Regions from separate parts of the Hungatella sp. SB206 genome, predicted to be linked through region 1. Evidence: predicted binding sites of a transcription regulator. Region 1 holds the regulator's gene; each other region holds the start of a gene.

Region 1 (8,108 bases):
ATAATATCTTTTTGCTGCCTTAAAATCGACCGGAAATTTTTAAGAATCCCGTCCGCTTTCTCCTCCACCTCACCCAAAGTTTTCACATGGTACAAAAGGACCGCGAACTCATCTCCGCCGACTCTTGCCAGAACCGCATTTTCCGGAAACAGCCTGCAGAGCATGTCCGCAATGTCTTTTAACATCGCATCACCGCTTAAATGGCCGTAAATATCATTGACCTTTTTAAAATTATCCACGTCAAGAATCATCAGCGCACAGTGGTCCGACGGCAGCGCCTTCACCACATACCGCTGGATCAGCGTCTGAACCGCGCCCCGGTTGTAGAGGCCGGTCAGCGAGTCCTGTTCCGCCAGCTCCAGCAGCCGCTCCTTTTCCCGCTTCTCCTTGTCGATGTCCGCGATCAGTCCGATGGCCCGTGCCGGCCGCTTGTCCTGGTCCGTCTGAAGCGTGTAGCGCACCCTGCACCAGATAAAGCGCCCATCCTTTGTGGCTATCCGGATCTCATTTTCCCCGTAGGGGGATCCTAAGAGGACTTCTTTCTGCATCTGCACAAAGATCTTTTTATCATCGTTATGTAAATTGCCCCGTCTCAATACCTCTTCCGATATGTGATTACGGACCACCTGATATCCGAATTTTTTGATCCAGTTCGGCGAGCAGGTCAGTGTATCGCTCTTGATATCCCACTCGAAAATAATGTCTGTCGCCTGATTTAAGATAATCTGGTACCGTTCCAGACTCATCTTCAGCTCCTCATCCGCCTTTCTGCGCTCTGTAATGTCGATCAGAATGCAGTAAAAGACGGGCTGTCCGTCCCGCATGACCAGCTGTCCATTATCCTGAATGACAAGATAACTTCCGTCCTTGCAAATCACACGGTATTCGATCTCCTTGGTGTTTCCGTTCTTCATCTGACGGATCACGTCCAGACGCGTGCTCTGTAAATCTTCCGGCACGATCATCCGGCTAAACTTATTCTCAAGGACCATCTCCATCTCATCTCTTGTATAGCCGAACATCTTTAAAAAGCCATCGCTGTAAAATATAAGCTCCAGGTCCTCATCGTCCCTGCAGCAGATAACGCCGCCGGGGATATTCTGAATCAGCGCGTCCAAGTTAGAGTTTTTCTCCTCCAGTTCCTTTGACTGCAAACCGACCAGACTCCGCAGCACCCGCACATCTTCCTGTGTCATTCGCTGCAGGTCGGATTCCCACGCACGGTTCGGAAGAGAGTGATGAAGTCTCATCATATATCCGACGCCGTCCTCAAACCGGCAGATGCCCGTTGCGCGCACCACATGCTCGCCGTCCTCCAGACCCCCCCGGATTCCTCTGACGTAACAGCTTCCTGAAAAGGAATAAATATGTCCGGCGAGAAGCGATACCGCATAATCCGCATTCAGAATCTGATAATCGTACTTCTTTCCGTTCTGATCCGCCTTAAAGACGTTTAAGATGTTCTCACGTCCCTTTACTGTATTGTATCTTCCTGCACCAGTCCATTCGATATCGTCAGAAATCATCTGACCGACCTGTTCCATATCCTGCTCTTCCAGACAGACCTGGTGAAACCGCCTGACAAACTCTAAAACCTGCCGCTCTTCTTCTGTCATCCCTTACCCTTTCCGGATTTCCCCAAAACCGAAACTGATACGTTTCTTTTACTGATTCCTATTTTACTGGTTTTTACTGTTTTTTACAAGATAGAACCAATTATATTTTGTGTATTGTATAAAATTGTAAGGATTCATAAATTTTTATATGAATTTTCAGTAAATGAAAAGGCCGCCATCAGGGATTACTGCCTGATGACGGCCTTATCGATAACTGCTATTTAAAAATTCCTTTTTTCTTATGCTTCTCGCCCTCGGAGCTGTCGCCGCCCATCGCCTCATCGAACCTGCGCAGCGCCTCCTTCTGAGCTTCATTCATACGCTCTGGCACCTGTACAACCAGTGTGACATAATGGTCGCCGCGGACTGCCTTGTTTCTCAGAGACGGAACGCCCTTGCCCTTTAAGCGAACCTTGGTGTCTGTCTGGGTTCCGGCCTTCACCTCGTATTCCACGTCTCCATCCACCGTCTTGATACGGATCGGACCGCCCAGCGCCGCCCTGGTAAAGGAAATCGGCACGGTGGAGAAAATGCTGGTATCCTGACGTTTGAAGATCGGATGGCCGGATACTACGGCCTCGACCAGTAAGTCGCCCCGCTCTCCGCCATTGGTTCCAGGTTCACCGGCTCCGGCCAGACGCACGCTCTGTCCGTTATCGATGCCCGCAGGAATCGTGACCTTAAACTTCTTACGCTTCGTAATATATCTGGTTCCATAACAATCCGGACATTTTTCTTTTATGATACGGCCTGTTCCGCCGCAGTCCGGACAAGTCTGGACATTCTGTACCTGACCAAAGAAGGACTGCTGGGTATACATGATCTTACCTTTTCCGTTACACTTCGGACAGGTAACGGGTGAGGTTCCCGCTTTCGCCCCGCTTCCGTGACACGACGCACATTCCTCTTTATAATTAAGCTCGATCTCTTTTTCGCATCCGAAAATCGCATCTTCAAATGTGATCCGGACACTGGTCCTGACATTGGCGCCCCTCGATGGTCCATTATAACGGGCACCGCTTCTGGATCGTCCGCCGCCAAAAATATCGCCGAAGATATCGCCAAAGATATCTCCCATATCTGCGCCGGAAAAATCGAAACCGCCGAATCCGCCCGGTCCGCCGTTTCCGTCAAACGCAGCGGAACCAAACTGGTCGTACTGGCGTCTCTTATCGGGATCACTGAGCACGCTGTACGCCTCCGAAGCCTCTTTAAACTTCTCCGCTGCGGCAGCGTCGCCGGGGTTCGTATCAGGATGGTATTTTTTTGCTAATGCCCTGTAGGCCTTCTTAATCGCCGCATCGTCTGCGTCTTTGGGAATGCCGAGGACTTCATAATAATCTCTCTTTTCTGCCATCTTAGGTCTACCTTTCACTTATCGCTTTACCTGTTTCCGGCCCTTCATGCCTGCCGGACAGCCAGATATGAAAACTGCGGAAAAAGTGCTGTATCACTACAACACTTTTTCCAAAGCCCAGTCAACTGACCAGACTATCTTACACCTCTTTGTAGTCTCCGTCAACTACATCGCTGTCCTGATAGGAAGCTCCGCCGCCTGCGTTATCCGCACCAGCGCCCATATCTGGGCCGGCACCTGCAGAACCCTGGGCAGCCTCATATACTTTTGCAAACAGTGCCTGAGCGCTGTTCATCAGCTTCTCTCTGCCAGCCTTGATGTCTTCGATCTGCGCGTCTGTCATCTCTTCGATCGGAGCTCTGTTGATGGCTTCTTTTAAAGCGTTTAAATCAGCTTCTACGGCAGCCTTATCATTGGCGTCAATCTTGTCGCCTACTTCCTGTAAAGCCTTCTCTGTCTGGAATACCATGGAGTCGGCGTCATTTCTCGCATCAATGCCTTCCTTGCGCTTCTTATCCTGAGCCTCGAATTCAGCCGCTTCTTTTACAGCCTTATCGATATCATCATCGGACATGTTAGAGCCGGAGGTGATGGTGATATGCTGTTCCTTGCCTGTTCCAAGATCCTTAGCGGATACGTTTACGATACCGTTGGCATCGATATCAAAGGTAACCTCGATCTGCGGAACGCCTCTTCTTGCAGGCGGAATTCCGTCTAAACGGAACTGGCCGAGTGTCTTGTTGTCTCTTGCAAACTGTCTCTCGCCCTGTACAACGTGGATATCAACCGCTGTCTGGTTGTCAGCCGCTGTGGAGAAGATCTGGCTCTTCTTTGTCGGGATTGTGGTGTTTCTCTCAATCAGTCTTGTCGCTACGCCGCCCATGGTCTCGATGGATAAGGACAGTGGAGTAACATCCAGAAGAAGGATATCGCCTGCGCCGGCATCGCCTGCCAGCTTACCGCCCTGGATGCTGGCGCCGATCGCCACACACTCGTCAGGATTTAAGGTCTTGGACGGTTCTTTTCCTGTCAGCTGTTTTACTTTTTCCTGTGCTGCCAGCATACGGGTGGAACCGCCTACCAGCAGAACTTTTCCAAGCTCGGAAGCTGTGATTCCGGCATCTCTTAATGCGTTCTGTACCGGAACAGCTGTACGCTCGATCAGATCGAGTGTCAGCTCGTCAAATTTCGCTCTCGTTAAGTTCATATCGAGATGCTTCGGGCCTTCTGCCGTAGCAGTGATGAACGGTAAGTTGATGTTGGTGGTTGTGGAGGAGGATAATTCCTTCTTAGCCTTCTCTGCAGCTTCTTTTAATCTCTGCATAGCCATCTTGTCACCAGATAAGTCTACGCCCTCTGTCTTCTTGAATTCGTCTACCATCCACTGGGTGATGCGGTTGTCGAAATCATCGCCGCCCAGACGGGTGTCGCCGTTTGTGGAAAGCACTTCGATTACGCCGTCGCCGATTTCGATGATGGAAACATCGAATGTACCGCCGCCTAAATCGTATACCATGATCTTCTGCTCTTTTTCATTGTCAAGGCCGTATGCCAGCGCTGCTGCCGTCGGCTCGTTGATAATACGCTTTACATCAAGGCCGGCAATCTTGCCTGCGTCCTTGGTTGCCTGACGCTGTGCGTCGTTGAAGTATGCAGGAACCGTGATAACGGCCTCTGTTACCTTCTCACCCAGATAAGCCTCTGCGTCAGCTTTTAACTTCTGCAGAATCATCGCGGAGATTTCCTGCGGTGTGTAGTTCTTTCCGTCGATCGCTACCTTGTAGTCTGTACCCATATGTCTCTTAATGGAAGAGATGGTTCTGTCCGCATTGGTAACCGCCTGACGCTTTGCAGGCTCACCTACCAGTCTCTCACCGTTTTTTGTAAATGCTACGATAGATGGTGTTGTTCTTACCCCCTCACTGTTCGGAATAACAACCGGTTTTCCACCTTCCATAACAGCCACACAGCTGTTAGTAGTACCTAAGTCAATACCAATAATCTTGCCCATAGTTTTTTCCTCCTATAATTGTCTTTACTCTCAATTTTATCATTTAATAAAGGTATGTTCAGCTCATCTAAGCTCGAAAGAACCTCGCTAAGATTCGTGAACGACGTTCGCACTAAACCCGAAAAGACCTCGTTAAATGCTCACAGTCAATTGGCTACCTGAACCATGGAGTGTCTCACCACGGTATCCCGGTAGGTATAACCCTTCTGAAGTTCCATGGCGATCGTGTTCTCGCCAAGGGATTCGTCATCAATATGCATCACTGCGTTGTGGAAATTCGGGTCAAATGGCTGACCCACTGCTTCGATCGGTTTTACACCTGCATCTTCCAGCGTCTTCATAAGCTGTCTATATATTTTTTCCATTCCTTCTGCAAACGGAGCGCCCTTATCCTCCTCCGGAACGGCTGCAAGGCCTCTCTCGAAATTGTCGACCACCGGAAGTATCTTTTCAATGATATCTCTGGCACCGATTTCAAACATGGCAGATTTTTCTTTTTCTGTCCTCTTTCTGTAGTTATCGAACTCGGCCATATTCCGCTGCAGACGGTCGGTCAGTTCCTCTATCTTGATGTCTCTCGGATCTTTCTTCTCTTTCTTCTTTCCAAAAAATCCTTTTTTCTCCGGTTCTGTCTGCTTTTCTTCTACCGGCTCTTCTTCTCCGTTTTTTTCCTCAGCGGCATCCTCGGCACACGCGTCTGTCTCTGCGGCCTCTTTTTCGCCTTTTTCTATTTCCTTTTCAACGGAACCGGCGTCTTCAGCCTTCATGGCCTCTTCTACCAGTTCCTCTTCTATTCTCGTCTCTTCGCTGCTCACTGTTCTTCCCTTCACCTTTCATCTTTTTTCAGGATTGAATCCAGCTGCGTCATGAGATTCCGCAGCGTATTCAAAACCTTTTCATAGTCCATACGCTTTGGACCGATGATACCGATCGTTCCCCTCAAGCCCTCGCCCAGCTCGTAATTCGCTGTGACGATACTGCAGTCCCTCATCGTCTGCACCGGCGCTTCCTCGCCGATATAGACCTGAATTCCCGAACTGCTTTCTGAACTGTTCACATCATCGACCAGCTCCTGAAGAAGTTCTTTCTGTTCCAGCGTACCGATCAGACGGCTTGCCATCTCTCCGTCGCTTAACTCCGGATACTTGAAAATGTTCGTGGCGCCGCTGGTGTAAATCTGCAAATCATCGTCGTCCGCCCGGATTGCTTCCGCAACCTCGCCCAGAACCCGGTCGACCACCTCGCTGTGTATGCCGGCCTGCTCCTTTAATCTGCTGATCACGTCCAGATTGATTTCCTCTATGGTCAGCCCGTTTAAGGCATTATTAAGAAGAATGTTAAGATTTAAAAGCCCTTCATCGCTTAGCTGCTGGCTGACGGGGATCATGGTGTTCTTAATCATGTTTCCCTCTACAACGATGACCACCAGAAGCTTTCCATCATCAACCTTGGACAGCTGGATGAATTTCAGCTTGTTTCTGTGATACTGGGGAGCGCTGATCAAAGCCGCGTAATTCGTGTTCTGCGCCAGGATTCTTGCCATCTGCTTCAGCAGAAGCTCGACCCGGTCCACACGCTTTAGCATCAGGTCCTTGATTTCAGTAAACTCTTCTTCTTTCTCCTGCATGATCTGATCCACATAAAAACGGTATCCCTTATCGGAGGGAATCCGCCCGGCCGACGTATGCGGCTGTACAATGTATCCCAGCTCCTCCAGATCAGACATCTCATTCCGGATCGTGGCTGAACTCAAATTCAGATCGGTGTACTTGGAAATAGTTCTGGAACCAACCGGTTCGCCAGTTTCTAAGTACGTTTTAATAATAGCCTTCAAGATCGTAACCTTACGGCCGTCCAACTGGTCCTTATCGTTCAACCCGCCACACTTCCTTTCTGAGTCTTTCTGTTAGCACTCAACGTTTGGGAGTGCTAACATCTTCATTTCATAATATATTCTTTTTTCCCTCATTTGTCAATACATTCGATTGAAAATTTTTTGAGAATTTTCTGTGAACTTCTTCTTTATAAATTATAAAGCATTTTAATGAAGTAAGACAAATGTTACAAACGTATTGCCAGTATTTCCTTGACATTTAACATTTTTGTAATATAATGAAAATTGATACACCATAACAACGCATTTTTCTATCATATTTCACGGAAAAATCATAATATTGCGAGGTAAATCATGAAAAAGAAATCAGGAAAGCTTCTTCTGATGCTGTGTGTGACGCTCCTCTGTACCCTGTTTTTATCCATAACAGCTCTGGCTGCCGAAGAAAAAGGCGCTCTCACAGCCGTGGATGGAAACCATATTACAGGGTGGCTGAAGGACAACGCGGAATCCGGCGAGACGGCAGCGGTTGAACTGCATATTTACAAAGACGGAGCCGCCAAAGCGGCAAAGGTCATCACAGTACCGGAAGAAAGCTACAGCGAAGAGGCAGGAAAGTCCTATGGAGACGGCTGTCGTGCATTTGACTATAAGATCAACTGGGAAGAAATAGGCGGAAGCGCTTATAAAGTAGAAGCCTGCCTGGTAACCGGAGATGAAAAAACACTTCTTACCGGCTCCCTGGAATACAAACCGGCACCAGAAGCCTTAAAGAAAACTGAAAGCACCAGCGAGGAGATCGGCCCTGGAATCCCGAAAAAAGAGGAGAAACCAGTGGAAGAAACCTTCGGAGGATATAAAAAAGGAGAGTCCCTCGGGATCTTCAAGACCACCGGATACTGTGGATGCAGTAAATGTTCCGGCGGCAGCGGCCTCACCTATTCCGGTACCGTGCCGCAGGCAAATCACACCATATCAGCAGACATCACCGTACTTCCCCTGGGAACAAAGGTAATAATCGGTGAAACTGTTTACACGGTAGAGGACATCGGAAGCGGAGTGGACGGCCATACCGTAGATCTCTACTTCTCAAGCCACCAGGAAGCACTGGATTATGGAGTAAAAAAACAGGAAGTATTTCAGGCAATTGCGGAGTAGATCCTGAATTATAATATAAGAAGAAAAGCCTTTCAATCAACACATCAGAACGAATAGAGACGCCTTATGAAACATCGGGCATCTCTATTTTTTTATTCATATCCTTGACAAATCTGGAAAATAGTGTAAAAT
Region 2 (8,108 bases), 2.9 Mb from region 1:
ATATGTCCACAGCCCAGCCGATCAGGGAGGCTCTGGCCGTATTTAAGGAACTGCTGGAGGAATATAAGACGCTGTAGCAGCGATTATATTTTAGATAGAAAAGAGGGGAGCAGGGATGAATCTGTATCAGATGATCTTCAAGAGAAGATCCATTCGAAAATTTAAATATGAAGCGGTACCGGAGCAGCTGTTAAAGGATATCCTGGCCTTTGCAGGCTGCGTGGCGACGCTCTGCCCGGAAATTTCCATAAAGATGGAGATTAAGGAGAATATAGAGAAAGACCTTCACGTCAAAGGCCTGTGGAAGGTGGAAGCGCCGTATTACCTGGTGTTTTATTCGGAAGATAAGGAAGGCTATATGATGAATGCCGGATATGTTCTGGAGCCGGTCCTCCTCTATATGACCGGAAAAGGCCTGGGAACGTGTTACCTTGGCAGCACCCGCATCCCCGGAGCGGAACCGGCCGGGATGAAGGCGGCCATAGCCGTTGCGTTTGGATACCCCAAATCCCTGCTGTACCGCGATCCGGCTACGGCAAAGCGTCTGCCGTTAAAAGAACTCTGCGTGTTTAAGGATGAGATCGGCGAGCCGGTGAAGAATATCCTGAAAGCCGTCCGTCTGGCACCATCGGCCATGAATACGCAGCCCTGGCGTTTTATCGTCTACCATGACAGAATCTATATTTTTTCCTGCAAGGAATTTCTCCCGTCCCAGACCATGGTGGCGATGAGGGATCTGAGCATGGGAATCATGCTGTCTCATCTGTCCATCGCGGCGGAAGAGCTGTGGCTGAATTTAAAGATCGAAGTGGAAGCGCAGATGGTAAAGAAGTCTTATAAGAGCGGCGCCTACGTGGCAACTGCGTTTCTGCTGGAATAATGTCTGACTGTGTTACATGAAGATAAAAAGGGACAGCCCCTTCGGAAATCGCTGCCGTTATGAAACGGCAGACGGATCGCTCCGGGGGGCTGTCCTCATTTTCTATTCTAAAGGGGGCTGTGGGGATATGTGTTATTCAATGGTGATGTAGTGGTTTTCTTCAATCTGCTTCGGAGCTTCCTTCGGAACGGTAAGCTTCAGGATGCCGTTGTCGAAAGCAGCCTTTATGTCTTCCTGACGTAACTGGGATCCAACGTAGAAGCTTCTCTTGCAGGAGCCGCTGTAGCGCTCTTTGCGGAGGAAGTTCCTGCCCTCGCTGTCTTCGGAAGAGCCTGACGTCTCGGCAAAGATGGTCAGATAGCCGTCCTTTAACTCGGCACGCACATTCTCCTTTTTGTATCCCGGAAGTTCCACGTCGATGATGTAATTGGTTCCGTCATCTTCAATATCGGTTCTCATAAGCGTTGTTCTGGTCTGAACAGAGTCGTTAAAAAATGGATCGTTGAAAAATTCATCGAATAAGTTGTTTCTTCTGGATAATAACATAGGTTCTTCCTCCTTATTTATCTGCACCGCTTTTGATGCGGTGTTGTTGTTTGATTTGTTCTAGGTGTAATATAACATAAATTGTTAGCACTGTCAATAGGTGAGTGCTAATTTTCCTTGCGATTTCTTTTATTACCTTATATAGACCGGTGGTACGGCGAGAAAGACTTGAGTTTCCGCAAATTGTAATTGAAAAATGAATATAGTAATCAAAGGTGCCAATCTGCCGTTTTTTGAAATGCTGGCGAGTGGCAGAATAATGAGTAGAGGCACTTTAACAAGCCCCGCCGGAACCGGACTTTGGGAGATTTATTCTTTTATCTATTTAAGCGGTCAGCTTAAGGCTGAGTTGACGGTATGCAGGACGTTTTGTCCTGAACCAGAGTCTGACGCCCTCTTTTGCATACGACAGTATGCCGGAGATCCCTTTTGCCAGCCGATAATAGCAGAAATGCACTTTTTCTTTCACCGGATCTGCTGTCTTTATAATGGAAACCTTAAGGGCATTCGTCTCTGATTTCATGGTGATCTGTGCAAGGAATGCCATGCATAAGGTAATATAAAAATTTAATGCGTTTATGGCTTTGAGTTTTCTTACCCTGAAATTTTCAAACTGGAACATCTGTTTTTTACACCGGAAATATTCTTCGATCCGCCACCTGGAAAAGTATTGCTTTGCTACAGCGATCACATCCTCTTTTGAACGGATTGGTTTATTTGTGGCAAGCATCATAGGATGCTCTGTGATACCATAAACCAGCACCAGATAAATGTCCTTTCTGGAGGCGGTGATCTGTACCTTCACATGGGAAAGATAAGCTTCGTGTTCTTTTCCTTTATAAAATAGAGGGAGTTTTACTTTTCCTTTCCTACGGTTACGCAGCTCCGTTGCAAAAGTCCATTTATTATGGTAGAGCAGCTTACGTTTGGCAGTAAGGCGTATGACATAGTCCTGTCCCATGGAATCCAGCTTGAGAAACATCTTGTTATCATCATAGCCACGGTCCATGACAAAAGTCGCTTTTCCAAACAGGGAATTGGCCCGCTCCATAGCGGAGAATGTGACATCGTTAATGGAGGTAAAGTTTTTTTCACTGGAAGAATGGATCTCGGAAAAGAGACTAAGCGGATGATTGTTGTTGGTGAGGACCGTGGCTTCGGTAACATGATAGCCCTTTTTATAGAGATTTTTTGTGGCAGTGCTTTCGGAACCATCACGTACCCATCCAAGCGATTCAAATTTGTAACCATCAGGCTTGACAACATCACTGTCGTCGATATGGATAACGGGCTGAGCAGGACACCATTTTTTAACCTGTGTGAGGTAAGCTTTCAGAGCTTCCCCGGGAGTCCCCTTGGCAAGGTGGTGTGAAAGGCGGTCAACAATGTTGATTTTTTTGGAAGTTTCATGGAGCTGGTCAACAATATCCGTAAGCAGGCAGCTTTTGGAAGCGAGGATACCATAATTCATTTCAGCAATAAATTTGCGTTCCGGTTTAGGAAGCTTTCTTGAAAATTTATTTGAAAAAGTTAAAATTTCCCGTTTCATTTGGTAAGTATTTGATGTAAAATAAGCCATAAGGAATCCCCTTTCTTTTTGTTTAGTAAGATTTTTGTTTGGTAGCTTAATTTTACATCAAAAAGGGATAGGATTCCTTATATTTTGGGCATTTTTTTAAAGTTGTGTATAAGTATAAACAGTAATGGTGCTTCTGTGGACAGAACTGCGGAAACTCGAGGAGAAAGACGCTTGAAACAGCCCCTTACTTATGATAGAATTGGTAAGAATAGAGAAAATGTGAGGAACGAAGGAGGAGACTATGATTAATCAGTTGATTCAGAGGATTCAAAAAACAAAGGCACCCATCTGTGTTGGACTGGATCCGATGCTTGGCTATATACCGGAGCATGTGACAAGAAAGGCATTTGATGAGTTTGGTGAGACACTGGAAGGCGCAGCGGAGGCCATCTGGCAGTTTAATAAAGAAATCGTGGACCATGTCTATGACATTATTCCATCTGTAAAGCCTCAGATCGCCATGTATGAGCAGTTTGGGATCGAAGGACTTAAAATATATAAGAGAACCGTCGACTACTGTCAGGAGAAGGGACTTCTCGTGATTGGCGATGCGAAGAGAGGGGATATCGGTTCCACCTCCGCGGCGTATGCCACGGCGCATATCGGCCATGTGAAGGTGGGGAGCAGCGTGCTTACCGGTTTCGGTACCGATTTCCTGACTGTGAATCCATATCTTGGCACCGACGGGGTAAAACCGTTTGTCGATGTCTGCAGGGAGGAGGACAGAGGCCTCTTCGTGCTGGTAAAGACCTCCAATCCTTCCAGCGGTGAATTCCAGGATCAGCTGATCGGCGGCAGACCGCTGTACGAGCTGGTAGCAGACAAGGTAGTGGAATGGGGAGCGGACTGTATGGATGGCGCTTACAGCAATGTCGGAGCCGTAGTGGGTGCGACCTACCCGGAGATGAGCAGAATCTTAAGGAAGCTGATGCCGAATACCTACTTCCTGGTACCGGGATACGGTGCGCAGGGCGGCACTGCCGAGGACTTAAAGTACTGTTTCAATGAAGACGGACTCGGCGCCATCGTCAACTCCTCCAGAGGCATCATCGCCGCCTATAAGCAGGAGAAATACGCGAAGTTTGGCGCGGAGCATTTCGGTGAAGCGTCCAGACAGGCCGTGATCGACATGGTTTCCGACATAAACAGTGTACTGTAGGAGGAATCATGGCGCAGAGAAAAGTAACAGCCTTTGTGGATAGTCAGGAAAGGCTGACAGAAGATGTATACAGTATGTGGATCCGGGAGGAGGAGATGGCTGCCCAGGCAAAGCCGGGTCAGTTTATTTCTGTGTATACAAAGGACGGAGCAAAACTGCTTCCGCGCCCGATCAGCATCTGTGAGACGAATAAAGAAACCGGTATGCTGCGGATCGTATACAGGACCGTCGGAGCGGGAACGGAGGAGTTCTCCCGTTACCAGGCGGGAGATACGGTCGATATCATGGGACCTCTCGGCAACGGATTCCCGCTGGAGGAAGCAGCAGAGGGAAAGACCGCCTTCTTAATCGGCGGCGGAATCGGGATTCCTCCCATGCTGGAGCTGGCGAAGCAGTTAAACTGCAATAAAGAAGTGATTTTAGGATATCGTGATGTCCTGTTTTTAAATGAAGAATTCGCTCCTTACGGGGAAGTGGTTCTTGCGACAGAGGACGGAAGCGCCGGAACAAAGGGCAATGTCATTGATGCCATCAGAGAGCACGGTTTAAAGGCGGACGTAATCTTTGCCTGTGGTCCGACTCCCATGCTGCGCGCGTTAAAGGCCTATGCCGCCGAGGAGAACATCACCTGCTTTCTGTCTCTCGAGGAGAAGATGGCCTGCGGAATCGGCGCATGTCTGGCCTGTGTATGCAAGACAAAAAACGTGGACGAACACTCCCAGGTTCACAATGCGAGAATCTGTAAAGACGGGCCGGTATTTCGGGCAGAGGAGGTAGAACTCTGATGAATATGAAAGTAAACTTAGCCGGTGTGGAGCTGAAAAATCCGGTTATGACGGCTTCCGGTACCTTCGGGTCCGGAGCGGAATACGGCGAGATGGTGGATTTAAACGGTCTGGGCGCAGTAGTGACCAAGGGCGTGGCCAATGTGCCGTGGCCCGGCAATCCGACTCCCAGGATCGCAGAGACGTACGGCGGCATGATCAATGCCATCGGCCTGCAGAATCCGGGAATCGATGTGTTTGCAAAGCGCGATATTCCATTTTTAAAGCAGTATGATACGAAAATTATTGTCAATGTCTGCGGCAGAACCACGGAGGACTACGTGGAAGTGGTGGAACGGCTCGGGGATGAACCGGTGGATATGCTGGAGATCAACATTTCGTGTCCCAATGTAAAGGAGGGCGGCATTGCCTTCGGACAGGATCCGAAAGCGGTGGAGGCCATTACCAGAGAGGTAAAGAAGCATGCGAAGCAGCCGGTCATCATGAAGCTGAGCCCCAACGTGACGGATATCACCGTCATGGCGAAGGCGGCGGAGGCGGGCGGCGCCGATGTGATCTCTTTGATCAATACGCTGACAGGCATGAAGATTGATATAAACCGCAGAACCTTCGCGGTGGCGAATAAGACGGGCGGATTATCCGGTCCGGCTGTGAAGCCGGTGGCGGTCCGCATGGTGTATCAGGCGGCAAATGCTGTGAAGATCCCCATCATCGGCATGGGCGGCATTATGAACGCGGAGGATGCGCTGGAATTTATCCTGGCGGGAGCCACGGCAGTTTCTGTGGGAACGGCCAACTTCCATAATCCGTATGCCACAGCCGGGGTTGTGAGCGGAATCGAAAGCTATATGAAGAAATATAACGTAGAAGATATCAATGATTTAGTCGGAGCCGTACGGTAAGAGGCCGGCGAAAGGAAGGACGATAAGATGGAGCAGTATAAGCAGGAATTTATAGAGTTTATGGTAGACAGCAGCGTGCTGAAGTTTGGAGATTTTACCTTAAAGAGCGGAAGAAAGTCTCCATTTTTTATGAATGCGGGCGCCTATGTGACGGGCGCGCAGTTAAAGAAGCTGGGTGAGTATTATGCGAAAGCGATCCATGATAATTTTGGGGATGATTTCGATGTGCTGTTCGGACCGGCGTACAAGGGAATTCCGTTAAGTGTGGCGACCACCATCGCTTACCATGAATTATACGGGAAAGAGATCCGATACTGTTCGAACCGGAAGGAAGCAAAGGACCACGGGGACGCCGGGATTCTTCTGGGAAGCCCGATTAAGGACGGCGACCGCGTGGTGATCATCGAGGACGTAACCACATCCGGCAAATCGATTGAAGAGACATTTCCTATTATCAAGGCACAGGGCGATGTGACAATTCTTGGCCTGATGGTTTCCTTAAACCGTATGGAGAAGGGAAAAGGAGAGAAGAGCGCTCTCGACGAGATTCATGACAAGTATGGTTTCAACGCAAAAGCTATCGTTACTATGGCAGAAGTAATCGAATATCTGTATAATAAGGAATATAACGGAAAGATTATTATTGATGATACTTTAAAGGCGGCAATTGACGCCTATTATGAAATCTACGGCGTAAAGTAAGGAGAGCTGAATATGGAGAGAGTTTATAAGACCATGAGAAATGCGGGCGCGCTTAACATTGTAATCGGAATCATTATTACAGTAGCAGGCTTAAGCGTTGGAATCATGTCTATCATCAATGGCGCTGTTCTGCTTAAGAGAAAATCCGAGATCACTTTTTAATGGGGCATTTATGATAAAAAATACAACAAAACGACAAAAGCTGGGTTGGGTGATTTTTATCGTTTACCTGATTTTTTTGGCGTACTTCCTGTTCTTCTCCGAGGACTTTGGCCGGGGAAGCCATCTGCAGGAGGAGTACGCCTATAATCTGGTGCCGTTCAAGGAGATCAGACGCTTTATTGTGTACTGGCATGTGGTAGGAATCCGGTCGTTTTTGCTGAATATTGTGGGAAATGTTGTTGGATTTATGCCATTCGGATTTTTTCTTCCGGTTATCAGCCGCAGAAGCCGTCACTGGTATAACACCGTGCTGTTAAGCTTTCTGTTCAGCCTCTGCATCGAGACGGTGCAGCTGGTGTGGAAGGTCGGCAGCTTCGACGTGGACGATATGATACTCAACACCCTTGGCGGTTTACTCGGCTTTGTGTTCTACAAAATTGTACAGACGATAAGAGTGAGGAGGAAGCGGCGTGCAGCAGCAGAAAAAAGTATCCTACATTAGGAAACCATTTGCGAGGAGAAGCTTCATGGCCCTTGGGCTTGCTGTCGCCGCTTTGATTCTTGCGGTCATCGGTGTGGCGAGCTCGGTCATGACGGCAGGGAACGCGGAGCTTAATGTGGCCGCGGTGTGCTTCTGCAGCTTCCTGATTGCCATAGTCTCTCTGATTTATGGGGCGCTTTCTTTTTTCGAAAAGGAAAAGAAGTACATACTGTCCAAAATAGGGATGGCCGTCAGCGGCTTTCTGGTTATTGTATGGGCAGTTCTGATTATCATTGGATTTGGAGGATGACAATGAACGTTTGTGACAGATTCAAAGAAGAAAATGAAAGTGTGATGGAACGGTATCAGCTTTCCATGGAACGGCTCCAGGCCATCCAGAGCGAGGAGACGGTGGAAGAACCGTACCGCTCCTATTTCCGTAAGATGGCATCCTTTATCGGCATGATCGGCGATTATCGGGAAATGGTGGCAGGCGGACTGGCGGAAAACGCGCCGCTTAAGGAGTTAGAGGACTGGAACCACAGGCTTTATGAGGACATTCTTCCGGAGAATTACGAGACCAGCTATGGCAATCCGCAGTACGCTGTTTCCGCTCTGGGAGAAGAGTATGGACAGCTGCTTTCCTACCTTTATAAGGAAATCCGGGGCGATATTATCTTTGCTGCGGAAAACAGGCTGACGGATATCACCATTTTAAATGAAACACTGATTGAGATTTATAATATGTTTGAGGATACGGTCCCTTCCGCCGCCAGTATTAAGGATGTGCTCTACTGGTTTGTCAGTGATTACTGTGACTATACGGTGGCATACCGCATCCGGGAAGGCGTGGATCCCACGCTGACTTTTGCGAAGGACATCATCCTGGACAGCGATTTAAGCGACCTGCGG
Region 3 (8,108 bases), 200 kb from region 1:
GGAGGGAAAGCCGGAGGACGAGATCGTGCTGAAGGTGGACCGCTACGTCTACCGCTTTACGCTTAAGGAATTGATGAAATCCTCGAGAATTCTCGCCCAGTATCAGGAGAGCATGGATTTGGCCGCAGAGGTCTTTGGAAATGTGGAACACTACCGCGATGATTTCTACTGGCACAACGCCTATAAGACCAGAATTCGTCAGGCAGTGCCGGAAGAGGCGTATACGATGAAGTATGAAAAGAAGGTGACACTGGAGGCGGGAAGCTGCTACCGGCTTCGGGTACACTTGAGAAATGGAGACACCGCCTGGGTTTCCCCGATTTTTGTGCGGGAATAACAGACAAAAAGAGTTCCGAAGAGTGAAGGCGTGTGCCTGGAAATGGAATCGTGAGAGCGGCATTCACTTTTCGGGACTCTTTCTTATTAATATGTAAACTTTAAAATGTAAACTTAAATTGTAATCCTAAAATGTAAACTTAAAATGTAAATTTAATGGCGCAGAATGGAATACCACTCTGCGCCGTCTGATTACCGGTTGGCTGATTCTAATTCATTATGGTTCGTCTGCCGTGTCTTCCACAATGGTAGTGGATTCCTCTGCGGCAAATTTCTTCAGTGCATCTCCGGTTCCCTCATATATCTCTTCGACTTCTTCTGAGTCTGCTTGTTTATCTTCTGTATCTGCGGCCTGCTCCGGTTCTTCTTTGAACCCTTCTGTGGCGCCGGCTGCGTAGTCGAGCCCGCCGTCTTCGGTAATATCTTCTTCTTCCTCGTCGTCCTCTGAACGGTCCATAGCGGAATCAAGCATATCCTTGGCAGTATCGGCAACTGCGGAAGCGGCTTCCCTGGCCGTACTGTTCACGATGCTGGCTGCGTCTTTCACGAGGTTCTTCGCGGCAGAAGCTGCATCCTTGGCTGCGTCGGCCATATCGGCGGCGGCTACCTTGAATTCATCTTTGTCTGCGTGAAGGGATACGTAGTTCCTGTTCATTGTGCTGTCAATCTTGGAAATGTCATCATTCCCGTCATCTTCAAAATCATGAAAATCTTCTTCCAGTTCTTTATGGAAAGATTTATATTTCGTAAAATAAGAGATACCGGCCGCAACGGCACCCGCGATGGTGGCGAAAGCCACTAACTTCCCAAAACCATTACCCTTTTTTGCCATGTGAAACACTCCTTTCATTTGATTCTTATTGTAATACTTATAAAGAAAAAAATAAAGGTATATAATAAGAAAATTTCTATAAACTATGTAGGAACGGGAAAATGCTCTCAGTTATGGAATGAAATTGTAAAAAAAATATAAAATTAGCACTCAACTATTGACAGTGCTAATAATGAGTGATATAACTTAGTATGTGAATAAAAGAAGTTTCCATTGCGAAACAAAAAGAAAGAATCAATAGAAACAGTATGAGGAGGAATTGCAATGAAATTAGTACCATTATTTGACAGGGTAGTATTAAAACCATTGGTTGCAGAGGAAACGACGAAATCCGGTATCGTTTTACCGGGTCAGGCAAAAGAAAAACCGCAGCAGGCGGAAGTAATCGCAGTTGGACCAGGCGGCCTGGTTGATGGCAAGGAAGTAACCATGCAGGTAAAGGTCGGCGATAAAGTAATCTTTTCCAAGTATTCAGGAACCGAAGTGGAAGGCGAAAGCGAAAATGACAAGCTGGTTATCGTAAAGCAGAACGATATCCTGGCTGTGATCGAATAAACCGTATCCCTAAGGCAATACCGAAATCATAACAAAAACGATAGATAGAAAGAAACTGGAGGAATGAAATCATGGCAAAGCAGATTAAATATGGTGTAGACGCCAGAAAAGCACTGGAAGCCGGCGTAAATCAGTTAGCAGACACAGTTCGTGTAACATTGGGACCGAAAGGAAGAAACGTTGTTCTTGACAAATCCTTTGGCGCTCCGCTGATCACCAACGATGGTGTGACCATTGCAAAAGAGATCGAGCTGGAAGATCCATATGAGAACATGGGCGCACAGCTTGTGAAAGAAGTAGCGACAAAGACCAACGACGTAGCAGGTGATGGTACCACTACAGCGACGGTACTGGCTCAGGCGATGATCAATGAAGGCATGAAGAACGTGGCTGCAGGCGCTAACCCGATTGAATTAAGAAAGGGTATGAGAAAAGCCACTGAGGCAGCGGTAGATGCAATCGCAAAGATGAGCGAGCCGATCAAGGGCAAAGCTTCCATCGCCAGAGTAGCGGCAATCTCTGCAGCAGATGACGGTGTCGGCGAGATGGTAGCCGATGCGATGGAGAAGGTTTCCAACAACGGTGTCATTACCATTGAAGAATCCAAGACCATGAAGACTGAGTTAGACTTAGTAGAAGGTATGCAGTTTGACAGAGGATACGTTTCCGCTTATATGTGCACCGACATGGAGAAGATGGAAGCCAACTTAGACGATCCGTATATCCTCATTACAGATAAGAAGATTTCCAACATTCAGGAGATCCTTCCTTTGTTAGAGCAGGTTGTACAGTCCGGCGCAAGACTCTTAATCATTGCAGAGGATATCGAGGGTGAGGCCCTGACCACTTTAATTGTAAACAAATTAAGAGGTACCTTTAATGTAGTAGCTGTTAAGGCTCCTGGCTACGGCGACAGAAGAAAAGAGATGCTTCAGGATATCGCTATCTTAACAGGCGGCAAGGTAATTTCTGAAGAATTAGGCTATGAATTAAAGAGCACCACAATGGATATGCTTGGACGCGCTAAATCCGTTAAAGTTCAGAAGGAAAATACGATCATCGTAGACGGCGAAGGCAGCAAAGATGAGATCGAAGCAAGAATCGGCCAGATCAAGGGGCAGATCGAAGAGACCACATCTGATTTTGATAAAGAAAAATTACAGGAAAGACTTGCGAAGTTATCCGGTGGTGTCGCTGTTATCCGCGTAGGCGCGGCTACTGAGACTGAAATGAAGGAAGCAAAGCTTCGAATGGAAGATGCTTTATCCGCGGCAAGAGCGGCCGTAGAAGAGGGCGTTATCGCCGGCGGCGGTTCCGCTTATATCCATGCTATGAAGGACGTTCAGAAGGTGATTGACAGTCTGGAAGGTGAAGAAAAGACAGGTGCTAAGATTATCTTAAAGGCTTTGGAGGCTCCGTTATACCACATTGTGGCAAACGCAGGTCTGGAAGGCGCCGTTATTATCAGCAAAGTAAAAGAGGCACCGGCTGGCACAGGCTTTGATGCTTATAAGGAAGAATATGTTGATATGATCGAGGCCGGTATCTTAGATCCGACCAAGGTTACAAGAAGCGCGTTACAGAATGCGAACAGTGTTGCATCTACCTTATTGACAACTGAATCAGTTGTTGCTAATATAAAAGAAAAAACACCTGCAGCTCCGGCTCCAGGCGGAATGGATATGATGTAATAACGGAAGCAAAAGCGACGCATGCGTAATGAAAAGAGGGTTTGCAGTGCTTGCATTGCAGATCCTCTTTATTTTGTCTCATAGGAGAGTTCATCCTGTGAAACAAAAAACCTCCGGGTGACGTGGACCGTGAATTATATCATCTCCCTTCACAGAAGAAAGGACATCAGTCTATGAATGAAATGTATGCAGAATGGCTCGTAAAACGAAAAGCACCAGCTTATATGATGCTTGTCAAGGTATTGATGGTTCTGGTATGTGTGGTGGCATTCTTTATTGCTGTATCCCCGCTGCTCGGAATTTTCGGAATCCTGGTTCTCTTTGCGGCAGCAGCGGCAGCCTACTTTGTCTTCCGCAACAGCGAAGTTGAATTTGAATACCTTTATGTAGGCAATCAGTTGACAATCGACCGGATTTACGGAAGGACCAAGAGAAAAAAGGCCTGGGAAGGTTCCATGGATGAGATTCAGATCGTCGCGCCTACCGGTTCCACGGAAGCGAAAGATCACGAGAGAAATAATATGAAGGTTTTGGATTTCTCTTCCCACACCCCGGACGCCAAGACATTTACATTGATCAGCCAGTCCGGCAGTGAATCCGTGAAGATTATTTTCGAGCCGAACGATAAGCTTCTTCACTGCATGAAGATGACGGCTCCACGAAAGATCGTGGACCGCGTTTAAGGAGATGCCTTGAACGTCGTTTGAGGATTTGTTTCAGGATAAGTTTTATAAGGGTAAAAGGAAAAGGACAGATACATGATGCGTATTAGGACGCGGCGTGTGTTTGGCCTTTTTTGTGCTCTTTGGGAATGGGGGAGGAGTGAAGCTAAAACGGCTGGATTGGTGGGGAGTGAACTGTTACGATTTTTATAGGAATTTTTGTAAAACCTAACATCGATGCTTGACAGGTGTGATTCGAATATAGTAAGATAGAAAACAAGTTCCACAGCATTTTCTTGCCTGTGAAATTCTAAAATTCTTTGTTTCAATGCGGTTTCCGCAAAAAAATCCTATGTTTAGCTTCAGGAGAGTTGGTGATGTGTATGAATGATTGAGAAAAAGTCTTGTAATGGCAAAGCTTTTACAGTATAATAAAAACATCTGAGAGACGTAAAAACCAAATTCAGGAGGAGTGAAATGACAATAGATGAAAAGTTGGATTTACTCTGTGGAAATGTTCAGAGTATAAATGATAATGTAATTGTGATGAAAAATGATATGGCTGTGATGAAGGGCGATATCGTGGAATTAAAAGGCGATGTAGCAGAGCTGAAGAGCGATATGGCTGAGGTAAAGAGCGATATCGTGGAGTTAAAGAGTGACGTAGCAGAGCTGAAGAGTGATATGGCTGAGGTAAAGAGCGATATCGTGGAGTTAAAGAGTGACGTAGCAGAGCTGAAGAGTGATATGGCTGAGGTAAAGAGCGATATCGTGGAGTTAAAGAGTGATGTAGCAGAGCTGAAAAGTGATATGGCTGTGGTAAAGAGCGATATCGTAGAATTAAAGAGCGATATGACCGTGGTAAAGACTGATATCGTAGAATTAAAGTACGATATGACCGTGGTAAAGACTGATATCATAGACCTGAGAAATAATATGAACACCATGGAAGGCAGAATTGATGCTAAGATGGAACAGTTAAATGAAAATGTGAAGGGGATTCGTTTTACCATTGAAAATGAAATCCGCCCGAGTATTGCTCTTATTGCAGAATCACATTTCATTCTGAACAGAAAACTGGATGAGGCGATAAGAGTAGCGGGAAGTATCGAAATGACAAGAATTCGAGTCAGCACACTGGAAGATGATGTAAAGAAGCTGAAAAGAGCAGTAAATATGTGATCTATATCATAAGATACGAGAAATTAGTAGATTTTGAAGAGAATATCAGTTATACAACAGAGCTTACTATAATTAGAAAAGAAAACAGTAAATAAATGAATGCAGCTTACTTCAGCAAATGTGCCGAAATAGGCTGCATTTTTGATTATAAGCTTCTATTTTTAATTTGGATCTTAAAGGCATAAAATAAAGACCAGCAATATACAATAACAGGAGATTTCTAAATAAATCAGATACAAATGATAAATAATAAAATGTTATTACGTGTTAACATTTACTGATATGTAAATAAGGGGGATGAAATATAGATCGAATGTGTTAACAGCATCTCCTGTAATTTCATAAATACAAACCAAGCGTTAGAAAGACCGCTTGACAGGCTCCATATTAACATATAAAGTATAAGAAACATATCGTTTTAAAATCAGGTGAGACGGCTAAATAAATCCAAAGTCGAACGACAGAAGGAGCTCTACATGAAAAAACTAAGAAGTCCCTTGTTATCGGTGCTCGCAATTTACATACTGTGTTTTATCTTTCGAATGATAGAATATTTTATCATTCGTACAGATCAGACCTTATTGGGAGAAGCGATTATACATAAGATTGCTGGCATCATAATTCTCTGGATTGCAATAAAAATGCTATCTACTGATTTCGAGTATATTGGATTTAAGCGTAAAGGTATATTCAAAAATTTTACTTTCGGTTTACTGTTTGGTATTTCTGTGTTTGCGGCCGCATATGGGGCGGAAATCCTGATTGCAGTTTCGCAGGGAAATTTCCAGTCCCTTCAATTTTATGTCAGCAGCTATGCTGTGGATAAAAATATAGGAAATCAGACCGGTATCCTGTTCTTCCTTATTTGTATAGTTGGTAACATCGTTAATGTACTGATGGAGGAAGGCGTATATCGAGGGCTTTTTCAAAAAATTCTTCAACAAAAATACAGATTTATTGCAGCGGCAATTATTTGTTCCATTTTATTCGGTGCGTGGCATGTCATAGGCCCGATTCGCAATTATTATGACGGTCTGAGCAGCATGGGAGGGATGGCGGCCAACATTTTCATGTTGGTAATCACAAGCGGTCTTGTTGGTTTTAAAGCGGCTATGATAACAAAATTGACTGGCTCACTTTACATGGCTATGGGGGATCATTTTGTCAATAATACAATCGTAAATATTTTACACGTTACTTCCTATACTGGCGCTGATGAATTGATGTTTGTGCGAATTACAATTGCTCAAAGTCTCTCATTTCTGTTGGTTCTTATTTTCTATATCTGGAAACAGAAGAAGACTGATTCAGACAGTTCTCCCTCCGGAAATTAGTCAGCCGTATCGAATCGGGAATGGCATCACTAAACGATAAATTTTGATTGCGGGCAGTGCATTTGTTTACATACTTATGCATTGCCCGCTTAATGATTATGCGCATTCGGACAGGAAGAATATGTACATTTATAAGCCACGATGAATATATTAAATACGCTGGAAATTATGTCTTTCACACACGGAAAACAGATTGAAATTGTCCGTTGACAAGTGACGCAAAATTTGTTAAACTATGTAACTAACAAGCAAAAATATATTAGTTACATTAATAAAAAGGACAAGAAAGAGAGGAAAATTTAATGGGTACAATTATTGGCGACGGCATTACTTTTGACGACGTACTTTTAGTTCCAGCTTATTCAGAAGTAATCCCCAATCAGGTTGATTTGACGACCTGCCTCACGAAAACCATCAAGCTGAACATTCCCCTGATGAGTGCTGGTATGGATACGGTTACCGAGCACCGTATGGCAATTGCCATGGCAAGACAGGGAGGTATCGGTATTATCCACAAGAACATGTCGATTCAGGCGCAGGCAGATGAGGTTGATAAGGTAAAGAGGTCGGAGAATGGCGTCATTACGGATCCATTTTATCTTTCCCCAGAACATACATTAAAGGATGCGGACGAGCTGATGGCGAAGTTCCGTATTTCCGGTGTGCCAATTACAGAAGGCAAAAAGCTGGTTGGTATCATTACCAACCGTGATTTAAAATTTGAGGAAGATTTTTCCCGCAAAATTAAAGAGTGTATGACTTCCAAAAACCTGGTGACGGCGAAGGAAGGCATTACCATGACAGAAGCGAAGAAGATTCTTGCCAAGGCGAGAGTAGAAAAGCTTCCGATCGTTGATGATGATTTTAATTTAAAGGGACTCATTACAATTAAGGATATTGAAAAGCAGATCAAATATCCGTTGTCTGCAAAAGACAGCCAGGGAAGACTTCTGTGTGGTGCTGCTATCGGAATTACTGCTAATGTTCTGGATCGTGTGGCCGCTTTGGTCGCTTCCAAGGTCGATGTGATTGTCCTGGATTCCGCTCATGGCCATTCCGCCAACGTTTTAAACTGTGTACGCATGATTAAGGAAGCATACCCGGATCTTCCGGTTATCGCTGGAAACATAGCGACCGGAGACGCGGCAAGGGCCCTGATTGAGGCCGGTGCAGATGCTATTAAGGTCGGTATCGGACCTGGTTCTATCTGTACAACCCGTGTGGTTGCCGGTATCGGTGTGCCGCAGATCACAGCGGTTATGGATTGCTATGCGGTAGCGAAAGAATATGGAATTCCGGTTATCGCAGATGGTGGTATCAAGTATTCCGGAGATTTAACAAAGGCTATCGCAGCGGGCGGTAATGTCTGCATGATGGGGAGTATGTTTGCCGGATGCGATGAGAGCCCGGGAACATTTGAACTGTATCAGGGAAGAAAGTATAAGGTATATCGTGGCATGGGCTCTATTGCAGCCATGGAGAACGGAAGCAAGGACCGTTACTTCCAGTCTGATGC

The links. Region 1 encodes HrcA, which represses chaperone genes, less so after heat shock. Its sites were predicted from a motif close to TGTTAGCACTCNNNNNNNNNGAGTGCTAACA; they were not measured.
Region 2: a site for HrcA is predicted at 1,509-1,539, ahead of M1L66_RS11710 (Hsp20/alpha crystallin family protein). Genes of this name have one in related genera too.
Region 3: a site for HrcA is predicted at 1,310-1,340, ahead of M1L66_RS24110 (co-chaperone GroES). Genes of this name have one in related genera too.

The regions. Positions count from the first base shown of each region.
Region 1 covers NZ_CP096603.1:5,626,478-5,634,585, forward strand. Annotated here, with positions in the region: gene M1L66_RS24915 (diguanylate cyclase domain-containing protein) at 1-1,616, opposite strand, end outside; gene dnaJ (molecular chaperone DnaJ) at 1,834-2,973, opposite strand; gene dnaK (molecular chaperone DnaK) at 3,113-4,984, opposite strand; gene grpE (nucleotide exchange factor GrpE) at 5,131-5,751, opposite strand; gene hrcA (heat-inducible transcriptional repressor HrcA) at 5,811-6,860, opposite strand; gene M1L66_RS24940 (3D domain-containing protein) at 7,173-7,976, shown strand.
Region 2 covers NZ_CP096603.1:2,687,993-2,696,100, forward strand. Annotated here, with positions in the region: gene pepF (oligoendopeptidase F) at 1-77, shown strand, start outside; gene M1L66_RS11705 (nitroreductase family protein) at 116-880, shown strand; gene M1L66_RS11710 (Hsp20/alpha crystallin family protein) at 1,013-1,426, opposite strand; gene M1L66_RS11715 (transposase) at 1,752-3,005, opposite strand; gene pyrF (orotidine-5'-phosphate decarboxylase) at 3,247-4,164, shown strand; gene M1L66_RS11725 (dihydroorotate dehydrogenase electron transfer subunit) at 4,173-4,949, shown strand; gene M1L66_RS11730 (dihydroorotate dehydrogenase) at 4,949-5,851, shown strand; gene pyrE (orotate phosphoribosyltransferase) at 5,879-6,553, shown strand; gene M1L66_RS11740 (hypothetical protein) at 6,566-6,715, shown strand; gene M1L66_RS11745 (VanZ family protein) at 6,726-7,217, shown strand; gene M1L66_RS11750 (DUF6142 family protein) at 7,186-7,506, shown strand; gene M1L66_RS11755 (aminopeptidase) at 7,509-8,108, shown strand, end outside.
Region 3 covers NZ_CP096603.1:5,429,379-5,437,486, reverse strand. Annotated here, with positions in the region: gene M1L66_RS24120 (hypothetical protein) at 1-337, shown strand, start outside; gene M1L66_RS24115 (hypothetical protein) at 554-1,168, opposite strand; gene M1L66_RS24110 (co-chaperone GroES) at 1,433-1,723, shown strand; gene groL (chaperonin GroEL) at 1,795-3,414, shown strand; gene M1L66_RS24100 (DUF6106 family protein) at 3,588-4,097, shown strand; gene M1L66_RS24095 (hypothetical protein) at 4,554-5,258, shown strand; gene M1L66_RS24090 (CPBP family intramembrane glutamic endopeptidase) at 5,735-6,592, shown strand; gene guaB (IMP dehydrogenase) at 6,895-8,108, shown strand, end outside.